Regions from separate parts of the Lacticaseibacillus sp. 866-1 genome, predicted to be linked through region 1. Evidence: predicted binding sites of a transcription regulator. Region 1 holds the regulator's gene; each other region holds the start of a gene.
What was found. Region 1 encodes NrdR, which represses ribonucleotide reductase genes. Its sites were predicted from a motif close to ACACNATATATNGTGT; they were not measured.

Region 1 (6,988 bases):
ATGACCTGAAGCCAAGCAAAATGAAGGAGAACCTGATCAATGACCACGACCAGGCCATCATGAGCCAAACTTTGGCGACCATCGATCAAGATGCCCCCATCGAAATTGGCCTGGATGACCTTGCCTACAAGGGGCCGGACATTGAAAAGCTCCGCGACCTGTACACGCGCCTCGATATGCGCCAGGCGCTGAAAAAGCTGCCCGGGGATGCCGCTGAGGAGCCAAAGAAAAACCTGCATTACGTCGTGCTGACCGACGCGAATTTGGATCAGCTGCCCAAAACTAATCTGCCGGTGGCGTTTGAAATTGAAATGCTTGACGACAACTATCATGTGTCGCCGCAGATTGGCTTTTTCATCGGCACAAAAGACGAAACTTTTGTCTCGGCTGATGTGACGCTGCTGACGCTCAAGCCGCTGTCAAGCTGGCTGGCGAGCCACGAGCTGGCGGTGTTCGACGCCAAGCGCAACCTGGTGGCGGCCAACCGGCTGGACCTCAAGCTGCCTAAAATCGGGTTCGACGTCCTGCTGGCGTCTTATTTGCTGAACCCGGATCAAAACAGCAACGACTTCGGCCAAATCGCCGAGGACCACGATTACACGCTGCCGCTGGACGCAGATGTATATGGCAAAGGGGCCAAACGCCAGGTGCCCGAAGACGCCAAGCTGTTCACGCACTTTGCGGAAAAGGCCCAGGCCATTTTGACGCTGCGGCCGCACCTGCTGAAGGACCTCGACGACCAGGATCAGACTAAGCTGTTTGCTGATATGGAAATGCCGCTGGCCAAGGTGCTGGCGCGCATGGAAATCGCCGGCATCGTGCTGGATCAGCCCAAGCTCACCGAAATGGGCGACCAGTGGACGAGCACCATGCATGTTCTCGAGGAAAAGATTTACGGTGAGGCCGGGCTCAAGTTCAACCTGAATTCGCCCAAGCAGCTGGGCGAGGTGCTGTTTGAAAAACTCAACCTGCCAGTGATCAAAAAAACCAAGACCGGGTATTCGACCTCGGTCGATGTGCTGGAACAACTGAAATCCGCCAGCCCAATCGTTCAGGACATTCTGGACTACCGCACCGTGGCCAAGCTGCAGTCGACTTATGTGGCCGGCTTGCTCAAGGCCGTGCTGCCTGATGGGAAGATCCACACTCGCTATCTGCAGACGCTGACAGCGACGGGCCGCCTGTCTTCTGTTGACCCGAACATGCAAAATATTCCGGCCCGCGATGAAGGCAAGCAGGTGCGCCAGGCCTTTGTGCCGAGCCAGCCAGGCTGGCAGATTTTCTCGTCCGATTATTCGCAAATCGAATTGCGCGTGTTGGCGCACATTTCCGGTGACAAGAATATGCAAGAGGCCTTCAAAGAGGACCGCGACATTCACGCCAACACGGCGATGAAGATTTTTGACCTGGATTCGCCGGATCAGGTCACCCCGGACATGCGCCGGCAGGCCAAGGCCACCAACTTCGGGATCGTTTACGGCATCTCCGATTTTGGGCTGGCCAAGAACATCGGCATCACGCGCCCGCAAGCCAAGGCCTTCATCGACGGCTACTTCGCCCAGTACCCGCAGGTCCACGATTACATGGACAAGATGGTTGCCACTGCACGCGAAAAAGGCTACGTCGAAACGCTGTTTCACCGCCGCCGCTATCTGAACGACATCCACTCACGCAACTTCAACCTGCGCCAGTTTGCCGAGCGCACCGCGATGAACACGCCGATTCAAGGCAGTGCGGCCGACATCATCAAGGTCGCGATGATCCGTATGCAGCAAATGCTTGATGAGCATCACCTGCAGTCGCGCATGCTGCTGCAGGTCCACGATGAACTGATTTTTGAGGGGCCCGCTGAGGAAATGGCCCAACTCGCCGCCCTGGTGCCTAAGGTGATGGATTCGGCAGTGGCGCTGGACGTGCCGCTGAAGGTGGAAAGCCACTACGGCAACACCTGGTTTGATGCCAAATAAACAGATGAGGAAGGCCCGGTCTAATGCCAGAACTACCAGAAGTTGAAAATGTGCGCCTCGGCCTGACGGGGTTGATCGTCGGCAAAACGGTCCAAAAGGTGACGACCGACTGGGAGAAAATCCTGATCGGCGGCGTTTTTCACTTTAATCAAGTGCTGAAAGGCGCGACCATTGACCAGATTGACCGGCGGGGCAAATACCTGCTGATCCGCTTTGACAACGCCGTGACCTTGGTGTCGCACCTGCGTATGGAAGGCAAGTACCAGCTGGCGCTCAGGCAGGATGATCCGGCCCCACGGTTTTGGCACGTTGCCTTGACCTTCACGGATGGATCGCAGCTCCGGTACTTGGACATGCGCAAGTTTGGCCGCATGCAGCTGGTGAAGACCGGCAGCGAAGGAACCGTGGTGCCAGGCCTGGCCAAAATGGGCCCGGAGCCGACACTGGAAACGTTTGACGCCGCTGCATTTTACCAGACGATTCACAAGCGCAAGGCGCCGATCAAGTCGGTGATTTTGGACCAAACTGTGGTGGCCGGGGTCGGCAATATCTACGCCGACGAAAGCCTGTGGCTCAGCCAGCTGCACCCGGCCCAGCCGGCTTCGACTATCACCAAAAAAGAAGCCCGGCTGCTGCATGATAACATTATCGCCGAGCTGCAAAAGGCGATCCGGCTTGGCGGCACCAGCGTTCACTCGTTTGTGGACGCGACTGGAAAGCGCGGGGCGATGCAGGATGAGTTGCACGTTTACGACCGTGAAGGGACGCCTTGCGATCGGTGCGGCACGACGATCGTCAAAATCAAAGTGGGCCAGCGGGGCACACACTTTTGTTCCCACTGTCAGAAACTGAGGAAGCGCAAGGTAAGATGACGTATGTTTTAGGATTGACCGGCGGGATTGCCACCGGTAAAAGTACCGTGGCAGGCGAGTTTCGCCGGCACGGGTGTCCGGTCGTGGATGCCGACGAGGTCGCGCGCGAAATTGTCGAGCCTGGCCGCCCGGCGCTACGCAAAATCGAAGCGGCGTTTGGCCCCGGTGTGATCCGGTCTGACGGGTCGCTCGACCGCAAGGCACTGGGCGACATTGTATTCAACGACGCCGCAAAGCTTGCCCAGCTGAATGCCATCGACCATCCGTACCTGCGGGCCGCCATTGAAGACGCGCTGGCCGCGGCCAAGGCGACTGCGGCCAAGGTGGTGGTGGGGGAGATCCCGCTGCTGTACGAAACGCATTACGAAGACAGTTTTGACGGGGTGGCCGTGGTGACGCTGCCGCCGAACATGCAGCTTGAGCGGCTGATGGCCCGCGACGGGCTGACTCAGGCGCAAGCCCAGGCGCGCATCCAGGCGCAGCTGCCGCTTAGCGAGAAGATTCAGCGTGCGGACTTTTTGATCGATAACTCGCAAGGGCCGGCAGTGCGCAAGCAGCAGGTCGAGGAGCTGTTGGCCCACTTGAGCCGGTGATTGTTAAATTGCCCCGTGGTATAATGTAGTATCAAAATGAAGAAGGTGTGCCTGTGCTCTGCCCACATTGTCATCATAATAGTTCGCGGGTCGTCGATTCTCGGCCCACAGACGGCGGCCGTGCGATTCGCCGGCGCCGGGAATGCGAGAACTGCGGCTTTCGCTTCACCACCTTTGAGCGGGTCGAGCAGACGCCGCTTTTGGTGATCAAGAAGAACGGCACGCGCGAGGAATTCAGCCGCGAGAAGATTCTCAAGGGCCTGATCCGCGCGGCTGAAAAGCGGCCGGTCACCATGGAACAGATGCAGAAAATCGTCGAAAATGTCGAAAACAAGCTGCGCGCGATTGGCGAAAACGAGGTTTCGAGCCAGCAGATTGGCGAGTTTGTGATGAAGCAGCTGGCCGAAGTTGACGACGTGGCATACATTCGCTTTGCCTCAGTCTACCGGCAGTTCAAAGACATGTCCGTGTTCATGCAGGAACTGCAGGACATGATGAAGCGCGAAAAGGATCAAGGAAAGTAAACCAACCGGCGTGGGGCGACCGACGCCACTTTTTTGAGTAAAGGAGGGATCAGCGTGACCAAACCCAGCAGCTACATGGCACAGGACGATTTCATCGTGGTTCAGGCAACTTACTTTAGCGACCTCGATCAAGACGTCGCCGTGCACCTTTACCAGCCGCTGATTGGCCCCGTCGCGCTCGCCCTTTACCTCAGCCTCTGGAACGATTCCCGGCGCCAGCCTGGCGCGGCCGACCGCCGCAAGCAAACAGCTTTGATGGACCTGCTCGGCGTGGATCTAGATACGCTGTACGCGGCGCGCGTGCGACTGGAAGCGCTGGGCCTGATGAAGACCTACACCTCGACCGACGCCGGCGGCCGCTATTGGGCCTATGAGCTGTACCGGCCGGTTGCGGCGGATCGCTTTTTCCAGGACGACACGCTGAGCTTGCTGCTGTTCGACCGGGTCGGGGAAGTGCGGTTCACTCAGCTGGCCAACCGGTATACGATTCACACCGTTAGGGCCCAGACCTGGCGCGACGTGTCGGCGAACTTGCTGGACGTGTTCCAGCTGACGTCGGTGGCGCCAAATGCGGCGACCAAGGAGGCCAAGCGGCAGGTGGCGGAAAAGCCACTGCCGGCGGTCTCCTTGAGCGACGGAGCCAGCTACGACTGGGAGCTGCTTGAAGCGCTCACCACCAAAAGTGGGCTGCGAGGCGGCCAAATTGGGCAACATCGCGCCGCTTTGGCCCAGCTGGCCACCTTTTACGGGCTGACGCCGCCGGTGTTTGCGCGCTTCATACAGCAGGCGACCAACCGGGCGACCGGCGAGCTAAGCCTGCGCGCGTTGCGCCAAATCGTGGAGCAAGCCTACCAGAAGCAGGCGCCTCACCTGGCGCCAAAGGGCAGTGCCCAGCCGGCTCAAGCGGCACCGGCGGCCGCAGCAAGCCCGGCGCTTTCCACCAGCGAGCAGGCGCTGATCCAGCAAGCCAAAAGCACGCCGCCGCGCGAGTTTTTGGAGGCCGCTAAGCACCGCAAGAACGCGCAGCTGTTCGTCGCCTCTAATGAGCTGCAGGCGGTGCGCAAACTGGCTTCGCGGAATGTCTTCGACAACGCGACCATTAATATCTTGATCGACTACATTCTGCAGAATTACGACAGCGTCAATCAGGCACTGCTGGACGCGATTGCCAACCGCTGGCTGGCGGCCGGCGTCGACAGCCCCGAGCGGGCGCTGCAGGAAATCAAGGACTATCAGCAAAAGCAAAGTCAACCGCGCAAGCGCAAGACGCAGCCGGCGCGCCAAGAGGCCAAGCCAGACTGGTTAGATAAGCCGTATCAGGCCAGCAGCGCTGCGGCAGATCCGGCGGAGACGGCCGCAATCGAAGCCAAACTGGCCAAACTGCGCGCCATGAGAAAGGATGACAGCGATGAAACCCATGAAGGATGAACTAGCCAAGATCATGGACCAGCGGCAAATGACCGCGGAATACCGCAAGATGATGCAAGACGCTGTCGCCGACCCTGACGTGCAAGCCTTTTTGAAGGCCAATCAGCGCCAGTTGGCCCCTGATGCAGTCAGCCGCAGCGCGGCCAAGATTTACGAGTTCGTCACGGCCCGTGATCGGCTGGCGGCCGGGGACCCGTTGATCGCGCCGGGCTACCAGCCGCAGTTAGTCGCCTCCAATGGGTTGATCGATATCACTTACACGGCCACGCCGGAGAAGGTGGCGCAGGACGCCCAAGCGGCCCAGGCGCGCCTGATCACCGCTTTGAACATGCCCAAAGCGATTAAGTCGGCAAGCCTTGAGACTTACGATCCCAGCGACCGCAGCGCGGCGCTGTCGTCCGCGCTCGACTTCACCATGGGAATGGCCGAGGCGCCGGACCAATTTCACAAGGGTCTGTACCTGACTGGGCCGTTCGGCGTCGGTAAAACTTACCTGCTGGGCGCCATCGCGAACGACTTGGCCAAACAGGGCATCGCCTCGACCATGCTGCATTACCCGACCTTTGCGGTGGAAATGAAAGGCGCCATTGCGGACAACTCCGTGCTGGCCAAAACCGACCGCATCAAGAAGGCCAAGGTGCTGATGATCGACGATATCGGGGCCGAAGCCTGGAGCGCCTGGGTCCGCGATGAGGTGCTCGGCGTGATTTTGCAGTACCGGATGCAGGAAGAACTCCCAACCTTGTTTACATCGAACAAAAATATGCAGGAGCTGACGGCGTTTCTGTCTGGCAGCGAAACCGGCAAGGCCGACGAGCCGGTCAAGGCGCAGCGCATCATGGAGCGCGTGCGCTTCTTGGCCAAGGAAATCACGGTCGGCGGGCCAGACCGCCGCAACGCCTGACAAACAGGGCGCACACTAGTGCACCATTCGTGAACTTTTTACCGAGTAAGCCTTGCACCGCGCCAGGGGCTGTGGTTTAATCTAAGTATCAAAGACGGAAGCAAAAAGGAAGTCCCATCCAGAGAGTTCTGGCAGAGCTGAAAGCCAGGCATCGACGTCCGCACCACTTTCCGAGACTGGCCTTCGGGCCCCCGCAGCGCAGGTTACGCGCAACGAGTGGAAAGCAGTGCTTTCAAATCGGGTGGAACCGCGAGCAAAATCGTCCCGAGTGTCAATTGACACTCGAGGCGATTTTTTTGTTTTTCGTCACAAAAGGAGAATGGCTATGTCAATCAAGATCACGTTACCAGATAACAGCATCAAAGAATTTGACGCCGGCGTTTCGACGCTGGACGTTGCTAAAAGCATTGCCAACAGCCTAGCCAAAAAGGCCGTAGCCGGCAAGTACAACGATCAGCTGATTGGGCTGAACGATGCGCTGAAGGCTGATGGCAGCCTGGAAATCATCACCAAGGACTCCGCTGAAGGGCTTAACGTGCTGCGCCAGACTGGTGCGTTTGTGCTGGCTGCGGCCATCAAGGCACTGCACCCAGAAGTGCGCTTGGGCGAAGGCGAGGCCGCAGATGACGGCTTCTACTACGATACCGACCGTGAAGACGGCCAGCTGACCGTCGACCAGCTGCCGGCGATCGACGCGAAG
Region 2 (6,988 bases), on a different contig from region 1:
CGCCGCCCGCGTCGCGATGATCGAATTGCACCCGTGGGCAATGTTGGCAAACGGGCCGCCGTGAATCAAGGCCGGCGTGTGTGCCAGCGTCTGCACCAGGTTTGGTTTGACCGCGTCCCTCAGCAGCATCGCGATCGCGCCCGTCACCCCGAGGTCATCAACGGTGACCGGCTTGCGGTCATAGGTGTAGCCGATGACAATTTTGGCGATGCGGCGCTTCAAGTCGCCAAGACCATCTGCCAAGCACAAAATCGCCATCAGTTCGCTCGCAACGGTGATGTCAAACTCGGTTTCACGCGGCACCCCTGAGGTAACGCCGCCCAGGCCGATGGTGACGTGGCGCAGTGCGCGGTCGTTGATGTCCAGGACGCGGCGCCACTGGATGCGGCGCGGATCCAAGTTCAGCTGGTTGCCCTGCTGCAGGTGGTTGTCGATCAGCGCCGCCAGCGTGTCGACTGCAGTGGTCAGCGCGTGCATGTCACCGGTGAAGTGCAGGTTGATGTCTTCCATCGGCACCACCTGGGAGTAGCCGCCCCCGGTGGCGCCGCCCTTCATGCCCATGACCGGGCCCAGCGAGGGTTCGCGCAGCGCGATCACCGCGTTTTGCTGACGCAGGCGCAGCGCGTCGCCTAACCCGATGGTCACGGTGGACTTGCCTTCCCCGGCCGGGGTCGGGTTGATCGAGGTGACCAGCACCAGCTTGCCCAAGGGCTTGCTTTTGAGCCGCTTCATCGCGGCAAGCGTCAATTTGGCCTTGCTGCGTCCGTAAGGCTCGAGCTCGTCTGGGGTGAGGCCGACCATAGCGCCGATCTCCTCGATCGGCTTCATTTCACTTTGTTCGTTTGCCTGCGCAATTTCGATGTCTGACACGACTAACCCCTTTCTGGCAGCACGGCTGCCAATGCCTGCTTGAGTGCGTCATTATGGCCAAAATGAATAAACGTAATTTTACCGTAAGACCGCGTCACCAGTGTGCAAGTCTGCTTCTTCCAGGCCACCGCCGTCACGTCTTCAGGTGCGATCTGCAGTGAGTTGCCAGGTAAAAGTCGGCGCAGCGTGACGCGGCCAGCGCCGACCACCAGGCGGGAGCGTTGAATCTGCAACGCCGCGAGCGCCAGCACGACCACCAGGAGCGCGGCAGCCGGCCAGCTGACCGGCCCGTAGCCGATGAGTTCCATTTGCAAGACCACGGCAAAACTCACGCCGATCATGATGAAGGCCCAAAACATGGTAAAATCGAGCCAGCCCGGTTGAACGTAAAATCGGTTTTTCACACAGCCACTTCCTTAAGGAGAACGATGAATAAACTATACACAGATGCAGCGACAAAAGGCAATATTGGACTCGGCGGGATCGGTATTTTGATCATCGCCGAAGGGCAGCAGGATCAGACCCACTTACCGCTTCCCGAAATGAGCAATCATGAGGCGGAGTTTGAGGCCGCCATTGCCGGCTTCAGGCGCCTGCTGGCCTTGGGCCTGACTGGTCCGGTCACCTTTTACAGTGATTCTAAGCTCGTAATCGAGGCGCTGGATAAGCATTACGCCAAGCACTATGGTGATTATGTCACAGAATTGACCGCCTTGACCAAGCAATTCTCGTGGGTCTTGTGGCAGTGGGTCCCTGACCACGCCAACCGTGGGGCCCACATGCTGGCCCAGCAAGGGCTGCATGAGGCGGAAGCGGCCGCACGGTAGGCCCACTCGTGGCACTACGCCTGACTGCTTCTATATAATGAAGTCACAGGGCGATGCAGGTTGTCCTTTACCTGCGGACGTGGCAAAATTGGCCACAGACGAGGTCCGGCGGCTTGCCGGGCGATCAATCGATTAAAGGCGGTGCGTGCATGTCTCTTCTTACAATCATCATTTTACTGGTGCTGCTGCTCAACACCATTGCAGCCATTTTCACCGTGCTCCGGTCGGTGCGCGATATTTCCACGACCTGGGCTTGGCTTTTGGTGCTGATTTTTCTGCCGGTGATCGGGTTTGGCATTTACCTGTTTGCTGGCCGCGGCCTCTCGACCAAAAAGGTGCACGCGATCCAAACCGAGTACCGACGCGGGACCAAGGCCTTTGTGGCGATGCAAAAGCACGCCAACACCCACGGCCGCCTGCTGCCGGCCGCGGTGACCTCAACGGCCGCCAAGGAGCTGACCACCTTGTTTCTTAACACGGCCAGCGCGCCGGTGCTGGGGGATAACTCAGTCGACCTGTTCTTCGACGGCAAAAAAAAGTTTGCCAAGCTTTTTGAAGACATCGAAGCGGCGACGGACCACGTCTTTGTGGAGTATTACACCTTTTACAACGACGAGCTGGGCAACCAGTTCCGGGACCTGTTGATCAAGAAAGCCAAGCAAGGCGTCAAGGTCCTGGTCCTTTACGACGCCTGGGGTTCCCTTGGCGCAAACAAAAAGTTCTGGGCGCCGCTGTTGGCCGCTGGGGCCAAGGCGGAAGCCTACTTTTCCTCGCAGCACCTCATCACCGATTTTCGGCTGAACTACCGGCTGCACCGCAAAATCGTTGTGATCGACGACGACATCGGCTTCATCGGCGGCTTTAACGTCGGCGACCAGTACGTGTCCCGCAAAAAGAAATTCGGGTTCTGGCGCGACACGCACCTGCGCATTCGCGGCAATACGGTGTACGCGCTGAAGGTGCAGTTTCTGATGGACTGGAATGCGACCGTGCCGGATGATCAGGCCGAGCCTTACGACATCGATGTCGCGCCGCTGTCGCCGGAAAATCTGGCGACGCGCCACATTCACCTGGGGAGCGCGCCGATGCAAATCGTCGCCAGCGGCCCAGATTCCTCCGCGCAGCAGATCAAGTACGGCTATGTGAAGATGATCGCCAGCGCGACCAAGTCGATTCGCCTGCAGACGCCGTACCTGATCCCCGACGACACGGCCATGGACGCGCTGATCACCGCCGCCTTGGCCGGCATCGACGTCCAGGTGATGGTGCCGGACATGCCCGATCACCCCTTTATCTTCCGGGCGACCCAGTACTACGCCAATTACCTGAGCCGCTACGGGATTAAGATCTACCACTACCAAAACGGCTTCCTGCACGCCAAGACCCTGGTGATCGACGATGTGGTCGCCAGTGTCGGCTCAGCCAACTTCGATATTCGCTCGTTTAAGCTGAATTTTGAAGTCAACGCGTTTATCTACGACGCCAAAATTGCTGAGCAGCTGACGGCGGCGTTTGATGAGGACTTGAAGCACAGTCAGCTGCTGACGCCGGCGCTGATCAAGAGTCAAGGCCACTGGCTGCGATTCAAGCAGTATTTCTCACGGCTTCTCTCCCCTGTGCTGTAACCAATCAGAGAGCAAAAAACGTGTCTCTTATTCAATTTCCAAAGTACGCCAGCGCCCCTGGGTCGCGATTCTAAGACGAATCGCAGCTCAGGGGCGCTTGTGTTTCGGACTAAACGTGTATATCTCTCAGTCTGGTTTATTTGACCCATTTATCAAATGCTTCCGGACGCTTGCGCAACGTCTCCAAAGCCGCCTTGACCATTTCGTCGTGGCGGGCCTTCAGTTCGTCGCCTTCCAGGTGATAGCGATCGATCAAATACCCCGTGGCAAGGTCTTCAACGCTTCGCCGCTCCAGGCCCCCATCTTTGAACAGGGCATCGACCCCTTCCAAGCCATTTTTAGTGGCTTCGATCAGGGTTTTCGCGAGGTCGCGGCTTTTGATTCCGTGCTTGCTGGCGTAATCGATGAGGCCATCCACCATGTCGACAGCGGCAGCTTCGTCCGCTTTTTTGTCATCACTCATGTTTTCACCTCCGATACCTTGTGTCTTTATTATAGGTCAATGGCCGGACCCTGAGAAACTTACAAAAAAATAGTGTCCAAAGGCTATTTTTATTTGGACAGTCGCGGTATACTAAACGTACAAAACCTTTAACACCACACCTTGAGGCCTGAAAATCCGTTGGCCACAAGATGTGGTGTTTTTGCTTGACCGCACCCCCAACATTGAGTATGATAGTCCCATAAGATAACAAGAAAGAGTGATTGATATGAGCAATATTACATTGTTTACCAAGAACGGCTGCCCGCAGTGCCGCATGACGAAGAACTACCTGCGGACCCACAACATTCAATTCACCGAACACAACATTAACGAAGAGCCTCAATACATCAGCTACTTGAAAGATAAAGGCTTCCAGGCTGTGCCGGTCCTTGAGGCTGACGGATTGCAATCCTTCTACGGGTTCCGCCCAGAAGCATTGAAGCAGCTGGCTGGCTAATCGGCCAGCTTTTTTCATCTCCCTAACTTTGTGAAAGTGGTGACATTATGGCATTAAGCACGCTGAAACCAGAAGACGTTTCATACTACGCCTTGAATAATGAGATCAACATCCCCGTTGATGGCCAGATTCCGCTGGCCAAAGATAAGCAGGCCCTGGCGGCCTTTCTTGAAGAGAATGTGACGCCAAACACCAAACATTTCGCCTCCCTTCAGGACAGGCTCGACTACTTGGTCAAAAACAAGTACTACGAAAAGGCCATGCTGGATAAATACAGTCCAGCCTTCCTGGAAAAGATCAACGATTTTCTGACCAACGCCGGGTTCCAATTCAAGTCCTTCATGGCGGCGTACAAGTTTTACGCCCAATACGCCTTGAAGACGGATGACAACCAGTACTACTTGGAAGACTTCAAAGACCGCGTCTTTTCGAATGCCCTGTACTTTGCGGATGGCAACGAAGACTTGGCGATGGCCCTGGCGGATGAAATGATCCACCAGCGCTACCAGCCGGCCACCCCGTCGTTCCTGAACGCCGGCCGCTTGCGCCGCGGTGAATTGGTTTCCTGTTTCTTGCTGCAGATCGCCGATGATATGAACTCCATCGGCCGCGCCGTGAACTCAGCGCTGGAGCTTTCCCGCATTGGCGGCGGGGTCGGCTTGACCCTGTCGAACCTGCGCGAAGCCGGGGCCCCGATCAAGGGCATCGAAGGCGCAGCCAGCGGTGTGCTGCCAGTCATGAAGCTGCTGGAAGACAGCTTTTCCTATTCTAACCAGCTGGGCCAGCGCCAAGGGGCCGGGGTCGTTTACCTGAACGTCTTCCACCCAGACATCATTAGCTTCCTGGGCGCCAAGAAGGAAAACGCCGACGAAAAGTACCGCGTCAAGACCCTGAGCCTCGGCGTGATCGTACCAGACAAGTATTACGAACTGGTTGCCGCAGACGCTGACATGTACCTGTTCTCCCCTTACTCCGTGGAGCGCGAGTACGGCCAGCCATTCTCCTACGTTGACATCAGCAAGGAATACGACAACATGGTCGCCAACCCCAAGATCAAGAAGTACAAGATCAAGGCCCGCGACCTGGAAAACGAAATTTCTAAGCTCCAGCAGGAATCCGGCTACCCGTACATCGTTAACATTGATACCGCTAACGACGCCAGCCCGATCGCCGGCAAGATCATCATGTCCAACCTGTGCTCGGAAATCATGCAGGTGCAAACGCCAAGCGTGATCAACAACAAGCAGGAATACGACGTGATGGGCACCGATGTTTCCTGCAACCTGGGTTCAACTAACATTCCGAACCTCATGAAGAGCCAGGACTTCGGCAAGAGTGTTGAGGCCATGGTGCGCGCGTTGACCTATGTCACCGACAGCAGCAACATCGATGTCGTGCCGTCGGTTCAACACGGCAACCACCTCGCCCACTCCATCGGCCTGGGCGCAATGGGCCTGCACACCTACTTTGCCTTGAACCACATGCAGTATGGGGACGAGGAGTCGCTCGACTTCACCAACATCTACTTCCTGCTGCTCAACTATTACACCCTGAAGGCGTCGAACAAGATCGCCGCAGAGCGCGGTGAGACCTTCCACAACTTCAAGGCCAGCAAGTACGCCGATGGCTCGTATTTCGACAAGTACGTCAACCAGACCTGGGCGCCGAAGACCGCAAAGGTTCAGGAGCTGTTCAAAAACGTGAAAATCCCGACGCAGCAGGATTGGGCTGATCTAAAAGCCGCGGTCATGAAGGATGGTTTGTATCACCAGAACCGTCTTGCTGTCGCCCCGAACGGCTCGATCTCTTACATCAACGACACCAGCGCCTCCTTGCAGCCGATCGTCAACCGCATTGAGGACCGCCAGGAAAAGAAAATCGGGACGATCTACTATCCCGCTCCTGGCCTTTCCAACGACACGATGCCTTATTACAAGAGTGCCTACGACATCGACATGCGCAAGGAAATCGACGTTTACGCCGAGGCCCAGCAGCACGTTGACCAAAGCATGTCCCTCACCTTGTTCATGCGCTCCACGATTCCAGAAGGCATGTACCCATGGAAAAAGGGTCGCACCAACAAGATGACCACGCGCGATTTGAACATTCTGCGCAACTACGCACACCACAAGGGCATCAAGTCGATTTACTACATCCGGACTTACACGGATGACCAGGAAGAAATCGGTTCGAACGCTTGCGAATCTTGCTCGATTTAAACCGCAGCGGGCATGGCTTGGCCCTGCCTTTTGCGAGTCTTGCGGCAAACAATTTTAAGGAGTGGCAAAATGGCTGAAAAGCAGTACATTGCGATCAATTGGAACGACATTGAAGACCAGATCGACAAGGCGACCTGGGAAAAGCTGACCGAGCAGTTTTGGCTCGATACCCGGATCCCGGTGTCAAACGACCTGGATGACTGGCGCACCTTGAGCTCAGACGAGCAGTGGGTCGTCGGCCATGTTTTTGGCGGCCTCACGCTGCTGGATACCCTGCAAAGCCAGGACGGCATGCGCAGCTTGATGGACAATATTCGCACCCAGCAGGAGCGCGCGGTGCTGAACAACATCCAGTTCATGGAGTCCGTGCACGCAAAGTCCTACTCGACGATTTTTTCCACGCTGAATACCCCGGCAGAAATCGATGAGATCTTTGACTGGACCAACTCCAACAAACACCTGCAGTACAAGGCCAACAAGATCAACGACATCTATCACAACGGTTC
Region 3 (6,988 bases), on a different contig from region 1:
TGGCTGCAGGACGGTTTCGTCAATGGTGGCGAAGCTGAAATCTGCGGTGTATAGCACTTTGATCATGGCCGCCAGCGCCTGCAGCTCGCCGTCTGTGTACCCCAGGTCAGGGTCTTTAGCGGTGATTTGAAGCAGGGTCGGCAGGTTCTTGGCGACCAAGCGGCCGTTCGGGGTCAGCGCGCCGTCGATGGCCATAAGCTCGGTGTTTTTGTCCGGGCTGGCCAGATAGATCGTGATGGTGCTGTGATCGCCGTCGCCTACTTGCGGCTCAAACCAGAGGCGCTCGGCAAAGGTGTTGTCGATTTGCTTGCTGGTGCGCAGGGCTTCGAGCAGCTTGTCAGCCATCAGCGCGGTGTAGCTGAGGGTCTCGGCCTGGATGGCAGGCAGGTTGCCTTGCCACAGCGGATCGTTGCGCAGAAAGGCCATGCGCTTGCTGTAGGCGATGGTGATCGCGTCGCGGGCTTGTCGCGCGTTCAAGTCACTCGTGGCGATTTTGGTGATCTCTTGATCTTTAAAATTAAGCATTAGCCTGTTCCTCCTTCAGCGCCAGTGCCTGCATGAAGTCATCCTGCAGGCTGCCCAGAATATTTTCAAACTGGTCAACGGAGCTGTAATTGGAAGTGACCGCTTGGTACTCGTAACGCGTGATTGCGGCGCCCACCTGGAGCTGGCGCTTCTGCGCATCGAAGGCTTCATCGGCGCTGGCCTTGGCGGAGTCAAAGCGGGCCTTGAGCTTACTCTGATCTGGCCCGGCCGGCTTGTGCGCCGGCGCACTGCCTTGGTCTTGGTCGGGATCCACGAAGCTCTTCAAAAAGCCGCGGACCCGCGAGCCAGTAGCCTCGGGCTGCGCGGTGTTGTCGGCAGCCGCGTCCGCTTCGGCGTCTTCCAGCTGACGGTGCAGCCGGTCGACTTCCTGGTAAGTATCCTTGCGCATGGCTTCGAGCTGGTGATCCAGAAAATGGTCCGGATCCTTGGCAAAGGCACGCAGCTGCGGCAGGATGGCGCGCTCGGCGTCAGTGCGCTGTACAATGTTGCGGGCGAAGACATCAATGCTGCCGAACTGGCGGCGGTGGTACCAGTCGCCGAAGAAGACCTCACCCTGATCGGACACCTCAAAAAACGGAATGTGCTCGCGCAAAAAGGCGATGAAGTCCTGCTGCAAAAAGTCGTGCAATTCGTGCACCGCGGACTTGTCATAAGCCAGGATGTAGCCCGGCGTTTCCGCCAATGTCAGACGCAGCGTCTCGGCGGTCTTATCGATTCCCTGATACAGATGATAGGTCGACCGATCGGCCCACGCCTGCGCGAATGTATTAAAAAAGTTATTTTGATAATTAAGGCTCGATTCTACTGTCATAGCATTTCCTCTCGCTTCTTAGCTGATACGTTCAGTTTACCGCAACCGTGAGGTCGGTGAAACCGGTGTTATCAAAAGTTTCCTTATAGAACGCAGAAATATGACCGTTGAAAATGAGAATGTGCCCATTTAGGCGGACAAAGCGCCAGCGCCCGGATAAAATAAATAGCAGACTGACTTTAGGAGGAAGGGCGCATGGCGAAGAAAACACTCACACTCAAGTGGCTTTTTCTGGGGTCTTTGATCACCAACACGGGGATTTCATTCATTTGGCCGCTGACGACAATCTACATGCACGAATACCTCGGCGAGTCGCTGACCGTTTCAGGCATCGTGTTGTTTTTCAATTCCGTGGCGATGATGCTGGGCAACCTGATCGGCGGCCGCCTGTTTGACCGCTGGTCACCGTACCGCACCATTTTGACCGGGATCGCCCTGGACGTGGGCACGTCACTTGCGCTGATTTTCTGGCACGGCTGGCCGGCCTATCCGCTGCTTTTGGTCGTCATGGGCTTTGGCTCAGGCCTGGTCAACACGGCGATCAACTCGTTTGCCACGCTTTCGACCAGCCGGCGCGCGAGTTATGTGTTTAATGTCCTGTACTTTATGCAAAATCTGGGCCTAGTGATTGGCACGCTGATCGTCGGGTACGTGCTGCCGCTGGGCATCGCCTGGATCTTCGCGCTGGCGTTCGTCATGTTTCTCATGTTCTTCGGGGTGGCGCTGGTGCACTTCAACGTGACGCCGCGGCCGAGCACCGAACGGGTCAAAGCCGCGAAGGCCGCGCGGCGGAATCCACACCTGATCAACATCATGCTGCTGCTTGCGACATTATTTTTGACCTGGGTCGCGTACGAGCAGTGGCAGAGCAACATTTCGACCTTCATGCTGAGCCTGGGCATGAACGTGCGCAATTACTCGTTTTTGTGGACCTTCAACGCCGTGCTGATCGTGCTCGGCCAGCCGATCTTGACCCTGTTTGACGATTGGCTCACGGCTCACTTGCGGCTGCGTCTCGGCGTCGGTTTTGCGCTGTTTGGCACCGCCTTTTTGCTGCTGATTCCGGCTCGTTCGTACTGGATGTTCGTGCTGGCGATGGGGGTGCTCACTCTGGGTGAGATTCTCGCGCTGCCCTCGGTGGCGACCTACGTGGACATGTACACCGACCTGACCGAAAAAGGCCGCTTTCAGGGCTACGTTCAAATGTTTGCGTCTGCGGGTCGGGCGGTTGGACCGCTCGCCGGGGCGCTGGTGATCGAGGCGGTGGGCTACCATCCGCTGTTTCTTGCGTTGGCGATTATTCTGTACGTGTCGATCGCGATTTTCTCGTGGCGAGCGGCCGCCGTTAGATAACTAATGCAATTCATAATTAATATTGTAAATGTTCATATTTTCTTCACAACTTATGGATATTATAAGAACATAGAAATGGCGCAAGCCTTTCTACCCCAACCCAATTTTCATTTTTACTCCTCCAAAGTAAAAATCGCCAAGTGGTCCCCCAAACCGCTTGGCCAACTCCTCAGGCCGCTGCCCAGCGGCCTTTTTTGATGCAAGGTGCACAGACTTGGCGTACTCAGGCTGATGATTAGCCTAGGCCGCGGCTTTGCCTGTGTAACAGGCGAAGTCGTTGCCGTAGCTAATCATTCGGCCGTTGCCAAGTCCGAGCCCAGTTAAGTAGGATGCGAAGGGTTCGCGCACTTAGGGGGACAGGTAGCCTAGGCGCGTGGGCGTTGTTGACTCGCAGCCCAGTTAGGCAAGGTGCCGAGGAACAACGATTCTAGATTCTATTCTCACCCACCCTTCGCCCAAAATCTTCTTTACAGCCGCGACGGGTATGCTACAATTAGTCTTGTGTTTTGGGTCCGTAGCTCAGTTGGGAGAGCGCTGCCTTCGCATGGCAGAGGTCGTGAGTTCGAATCTCATCGGATCCAGAGTGAAGATTGCTGCGCCTCTTCGGAGGCACAGCAATCTTTTTTTGCTTTGACCATCCCGCAGAAATTGTAAAAACCCGATACGAGACGCTTGCCAGCGCTACCATTTTTCGATAATCTATTACTTAGAAGGGGTCCTTAGCTCAGCTGGGAGAGTGCCTGCATGGCATGCAGGAGGTCGCGTGTTCAAGTCACGTAGGATCCAGAAGTCAAAAAAAGGCGTCGGTGCAATCAGCATAGTTGCTGAGGGCATCGGCTTTTTTTTTTGCCGAACTTTTACGTGGCGTACTCAAAAAGCCGGCACGCGGCCGGCTCAACTGAGGTCATTTCTTGATAAATGTGACATATGCCCAGTACAGCCCGGCCACAATAGCCAGGAACAAGACAATCTTGATGATCAGACTGATGATGCCAGCCACGAGCGGCAACAGTATCAGTCCTAAGATGATGATCACGGCGATGACACCGATTTGTTTCCATTGCGCAGTTTCCATAGTGAGCCTCCATAAGATGATACTTTCAGTATAGCAAAGGCCGGGGACAACAGCGCGTTTCCAGGCGAAAATCCGTCTGAAGACTGAGGTGCCGGGCCTAGGTTTTCACGAAACCAGACGGTTCAAATTAAATCGTTCGCTATACAATATCTAGTGTTTTTGGCCAATTTGGACAGACTTTTTGCCATATATAGTGCCCATATAATCCGGAACGTGATAGAATGTTTCTATGATGTTCGAGTCTGAACAAAGGAACGGAGAGGGTATCCATGATCGATTTAAAAGTAAAAATCAACGTAAAAAAACGCGACGGGCGGATTGTCGACTTTGACCAAAGCAAGATCACGGCCGCGATCACGAAGGCGGCTAAGGCGGTGAACGGCGAACTCGCGCCGACCGACTACACGTTGATCGAATCGATCTCGGATGCCGCGGTTGCCACAATCACCGAGCGCTTCAGCAAGGACGTGCGCATTCCCGAGGTGCAAAGCATCGTGGAGCAGGCGCTGCTTGACGCGCACCAGTACGACTGGGGTGAAGCCTACACGAAATACCGCGTGAAGCGCGATATTGAGCGGTCGAAGAAGGCCGACGTCAACTACAACGTCCAGAAGCTGCTGGACCGCGACTCGACTGTTGTGCACGAAAACGCCAATAAGGACTCGCGCGTCTTTTCGACCCAGCGGGACCTGACCGCCGGCGCCGTGGCCAAGGCCATCGGGCTGAAAATGCTGCCACCGGCCGTGGCAAATGCCCACCTGCGCGGCGATATTCACTGGCACGACCTCGACTACACGCCTTACATGGCCGAGACCAACTGCTGCCTGATCGACTTTAAGGAAATGCTCAATCACGGCTTTTGCATCGGCAACGCCGAAGTGGAGCCGGCTCACAGCATTCAGGTCGCCGTCACCCAGATGACGCAGATCATCGCGAACGTCGCGTCCAGCCAGTACGGCGGCTGCTCGTCGGACCGCACCGATGAAGTGCTCGCGCCGTTTGCGCAGAAGAATTACGAAAAGCACCTGCAGGAAGCCAAGGAGCTGCCGATCGATGCCGAAACAGCCGAGGCATACGCCAAGCGCCGCACCAAGAAGGATATTTACGACGCGCTGCAGACGCTCGAGTACCAGGTCAACACCTTGTACTCAACGCAGGGCCAGACGCCTTTTGTGACGGTCGGCTTCGGTCTGGGCACGAACTGGCTGGAACGCGAGATCCAAAAGGACATTCTCAAGATTCGCATTGATGGACTAGGCAAGGAGAAGCGCACCGCGATTTTTCCAAAGCTGGTCTTCACCATCAAAAAAGGGCTGAACCTGCACCCCGGCGATCCGAACTACGACATCAAGGAGCTGGCCGTCGAGTGCGCCACCAAGCGCATGTACCCGGACATTCTGTCGTACGACATGATTAAAAAGCTGACCGGTTCCTTCAAGGCGCCGATGGGCTGCCGGTCGTTTTTGCAGGGCTGGACGGATCCGGACACCGGCGAGGAAGTCAACGCCGGCCGCATGAACCTGGGTGTCATTACCGTCAACCTGCCGCGCATCGCGATGGAAAGCAAGGGCGACAAGGACAAGTTCTGGAAGATTCTCGAGCAGCGGCTCGACATCTGCAAGCAGGGCCTGGTGTACAAGGTCGAACGCGCCAAGCAGGCGACGCCGGAATCCGCGCCGATTCTGTACAAGTACGGCGCGTTCGGCAAGCGTCTGAATGATGACCAAAGCGTCGATGAGCTCTTCAAGAACTCGCGCGCCACGGTTTCGCTGGGCTACATCGGCTTGTACGAGGTCGGCACCGTCTTTTACGGCTCGGCCTGGGAGAAGAACCCGGAGGCCAAGGCCTTTTCCATCGACGTGGTCAAGGATCTGTACGAGCACTGCAAGCAGTGGGAGAAGCAGTACGGCTATCACTTCTCCGTTTACGGCACGCCGTCCGAAAGCTTGACCGACACCTTCTGCCGGCTGGATAAGAAGCGCTTCGGCGTGGTTAAAGACATCACGGACAAGGATTACTACACGAACTCCTTTCATTACGATGTCCGTAAGGCACCGACCCCGTTTGAAAAGCTCGACTTCGAAAAGGACTACCCGAAGTACTGCTCCGGCGGTTTCATTCACTACTGCGAGTACCCGAACCTGAAGCAAAACCCGAAGGCCCTGGAAGCCGTCTGGGACTATGCGTACGACAAGATCGGGTACCTGGGCACCAACACCCCGATTGACCAGTGCTTCGAGTGCGGGTTCAAGGGTGAGTTCAAGGCGACCGAAAAAGGCTACGAATGCCCGCAGTGCGGCAATCACAACCCGGACACCTGCGATGTCGTCAAGCGGCTGTGCGGCTACCTCGGCAACCCGAACAAGCGACCAATGGTTCACGGCCGTCAGGAAGAAATCCTGCACCGCAAGAAGCACATGGTCATCGGCAACGATGACCTGGCAGGTCAGGCCTAACTGTTGCCAACCAAAATGCCCCATTCGCTTTGGCGAGTGGGGTTTTCTGGTACCTGGTGCGGTCAGGATTCGCCGGGCGGTGGCCATTAAAAGAATCTGATTAGAAGCACTCGATTACCAAAAGTAAGTCGTGTATAATTGGTGGTGCTGATTTTCAGAAACGGAGGAAATTTCATGAAAAAATGGTTAATCGCGTTGGCTAGTCTGCTGATGGTGGGCGTGCTCGCCGCATGCGGCAACAGTCAAAGCAGCAGTAGCAAGGCGAACGATAACACTGTCAAGCTGGTGACGCCGAAGACCTTGACCATTGGCCTGGAAGGCACTTACCAGCCGTATAGCTACCATGAAAATGGCAAGCTGACCGGGTTTGAAGTTGAGCTGGGCAAGCAAATTGCCAAGGAGCTCAACTTAAAGCCGAAGTTTGTGGAGACCAAGTGGGACTCGCTGATTGCCGGCCTCAACGTCAACAAGTACGACCTGATCTTGAACAACGTGGCCAAGACCCCTGAGCGCGCCGCCAAGTATCGCTTCACGGTGCCATATACCTCAGGCAAGTCCGAGCTGGCGGTCAAAAAGGGCAACACGACCATTAAATCAATCAAGGACATCAAGGGCAAGAAAATGGCCCAAAGTGTCACCTCGAACAACGCGGCAAACGTGAAGAAGCTCGGCGGGGTGATTGTCCCAGTTGACGGCTTCGCCCAGTCGGTTACGCTGATCGAACAGGGCCGGGCGGATGGCACGGTC

Region 2: a site for NrdR is predicted at 3,949-3,964, ahead of nrdH (glutaredoxin-like protein NrdH). Genes of this name have one in related genera too.
Region 3: a site for NrdR is predicted at 3,927-3,942, ahead of nrdD (anaerobic ribonucleoside-triphosphate reductase). Genes of this name have one in related genera too.

The regions. Positions count from the first base shown of each region.
Region 1 covers NZ_BOLU01000024.1:14,518-21,505, forward strand. The annotation lists gene polA (DNA polymerase I) at 1-1,967, shown strand, start outside; gene mutM (bifunctional DNA-formamidopyrimidine glycosylase/DNA-(apurinic or apyrimidinic site) lyase) at 1,991-2,839, shown strand; gene coaE (dephospho-CoA kinase) at 2,836-3,432, shown strand; gene nrdR (transcriptional regulator NrdR) at 3,486-3,956, shown strand; gene JUE30_RS08315 (replication initiation and membrane attachment family protein) at 4,011-5,384, shown strand; gene dnaI (primosomal protein DnaI) at 5,365-6,288, shown strand; gene thrS (threonine--tRNA ligase) at 6,614-6,988, shown strand, end outside.
Region 2 covers NZ_BOLU01000002.1:49,949-56,936, forward strand. The annotation lists gene JUE30_RS01455 (formate--tetrahydrofolate ligase) at 1-870, opposite strand, end outside; gene JUE30_RS01460 (EbsA family protein) at 873-1,274, opposite strand; gene JUE30_RS01465 (reverse transcriptase-like protein) at 1,299-1,697, shown strand; gene cls (cardiolipin synthase) at 1,847-3,322, shown strand; gene JUE30_RS01475 (hypothetical protein) at 3,459-3,785, opposite strand; gene nrdH (glutaredoxin-like protein NrdH) at 4,033-4,263, shown strand; gene nrdE (class 1b ribonucleoside-diphosphate reductase subunit alpha) at 4,311-6,482, shown strand; gene nrdF (class 1b ribonucleoside-diphosphate reductase subunit beta) at 6,552-6,988, shown strand, end outside.
Region 3 covers NZ_BOLU01000027.1:8,385-15,372, reverse strand. The annotation lists gene JUE30_RS08880 (hypothetical protein) at 1-525, opposite strand, end outside; gene JUE30_RS08875 (SbcC family exonuclease) at 518-1,357, opposite strand; gene JUE30_RS08870 (MFS transporter) at 1,553-2,710, shown strand; tRNA gene JUE30_RS08865 (tRNA-Ala) at 3,219-3,291, shown strand; tRNA gene JUE30_RS08860 (tRNA-Ala) at 3,424-3,496, shown strand; gene JUE30_RS08855 (hypothetical protein) at 3,615-3,785, opposite strand; gene nrdD (anaerobic ribonucleoside-triphosphate reductase) at 4,055-6,241, shown strand; gene JUE30_RS08845 (transporter substrate-binding domain-containing protein) at 6,416-6,988, shown strand, end outside.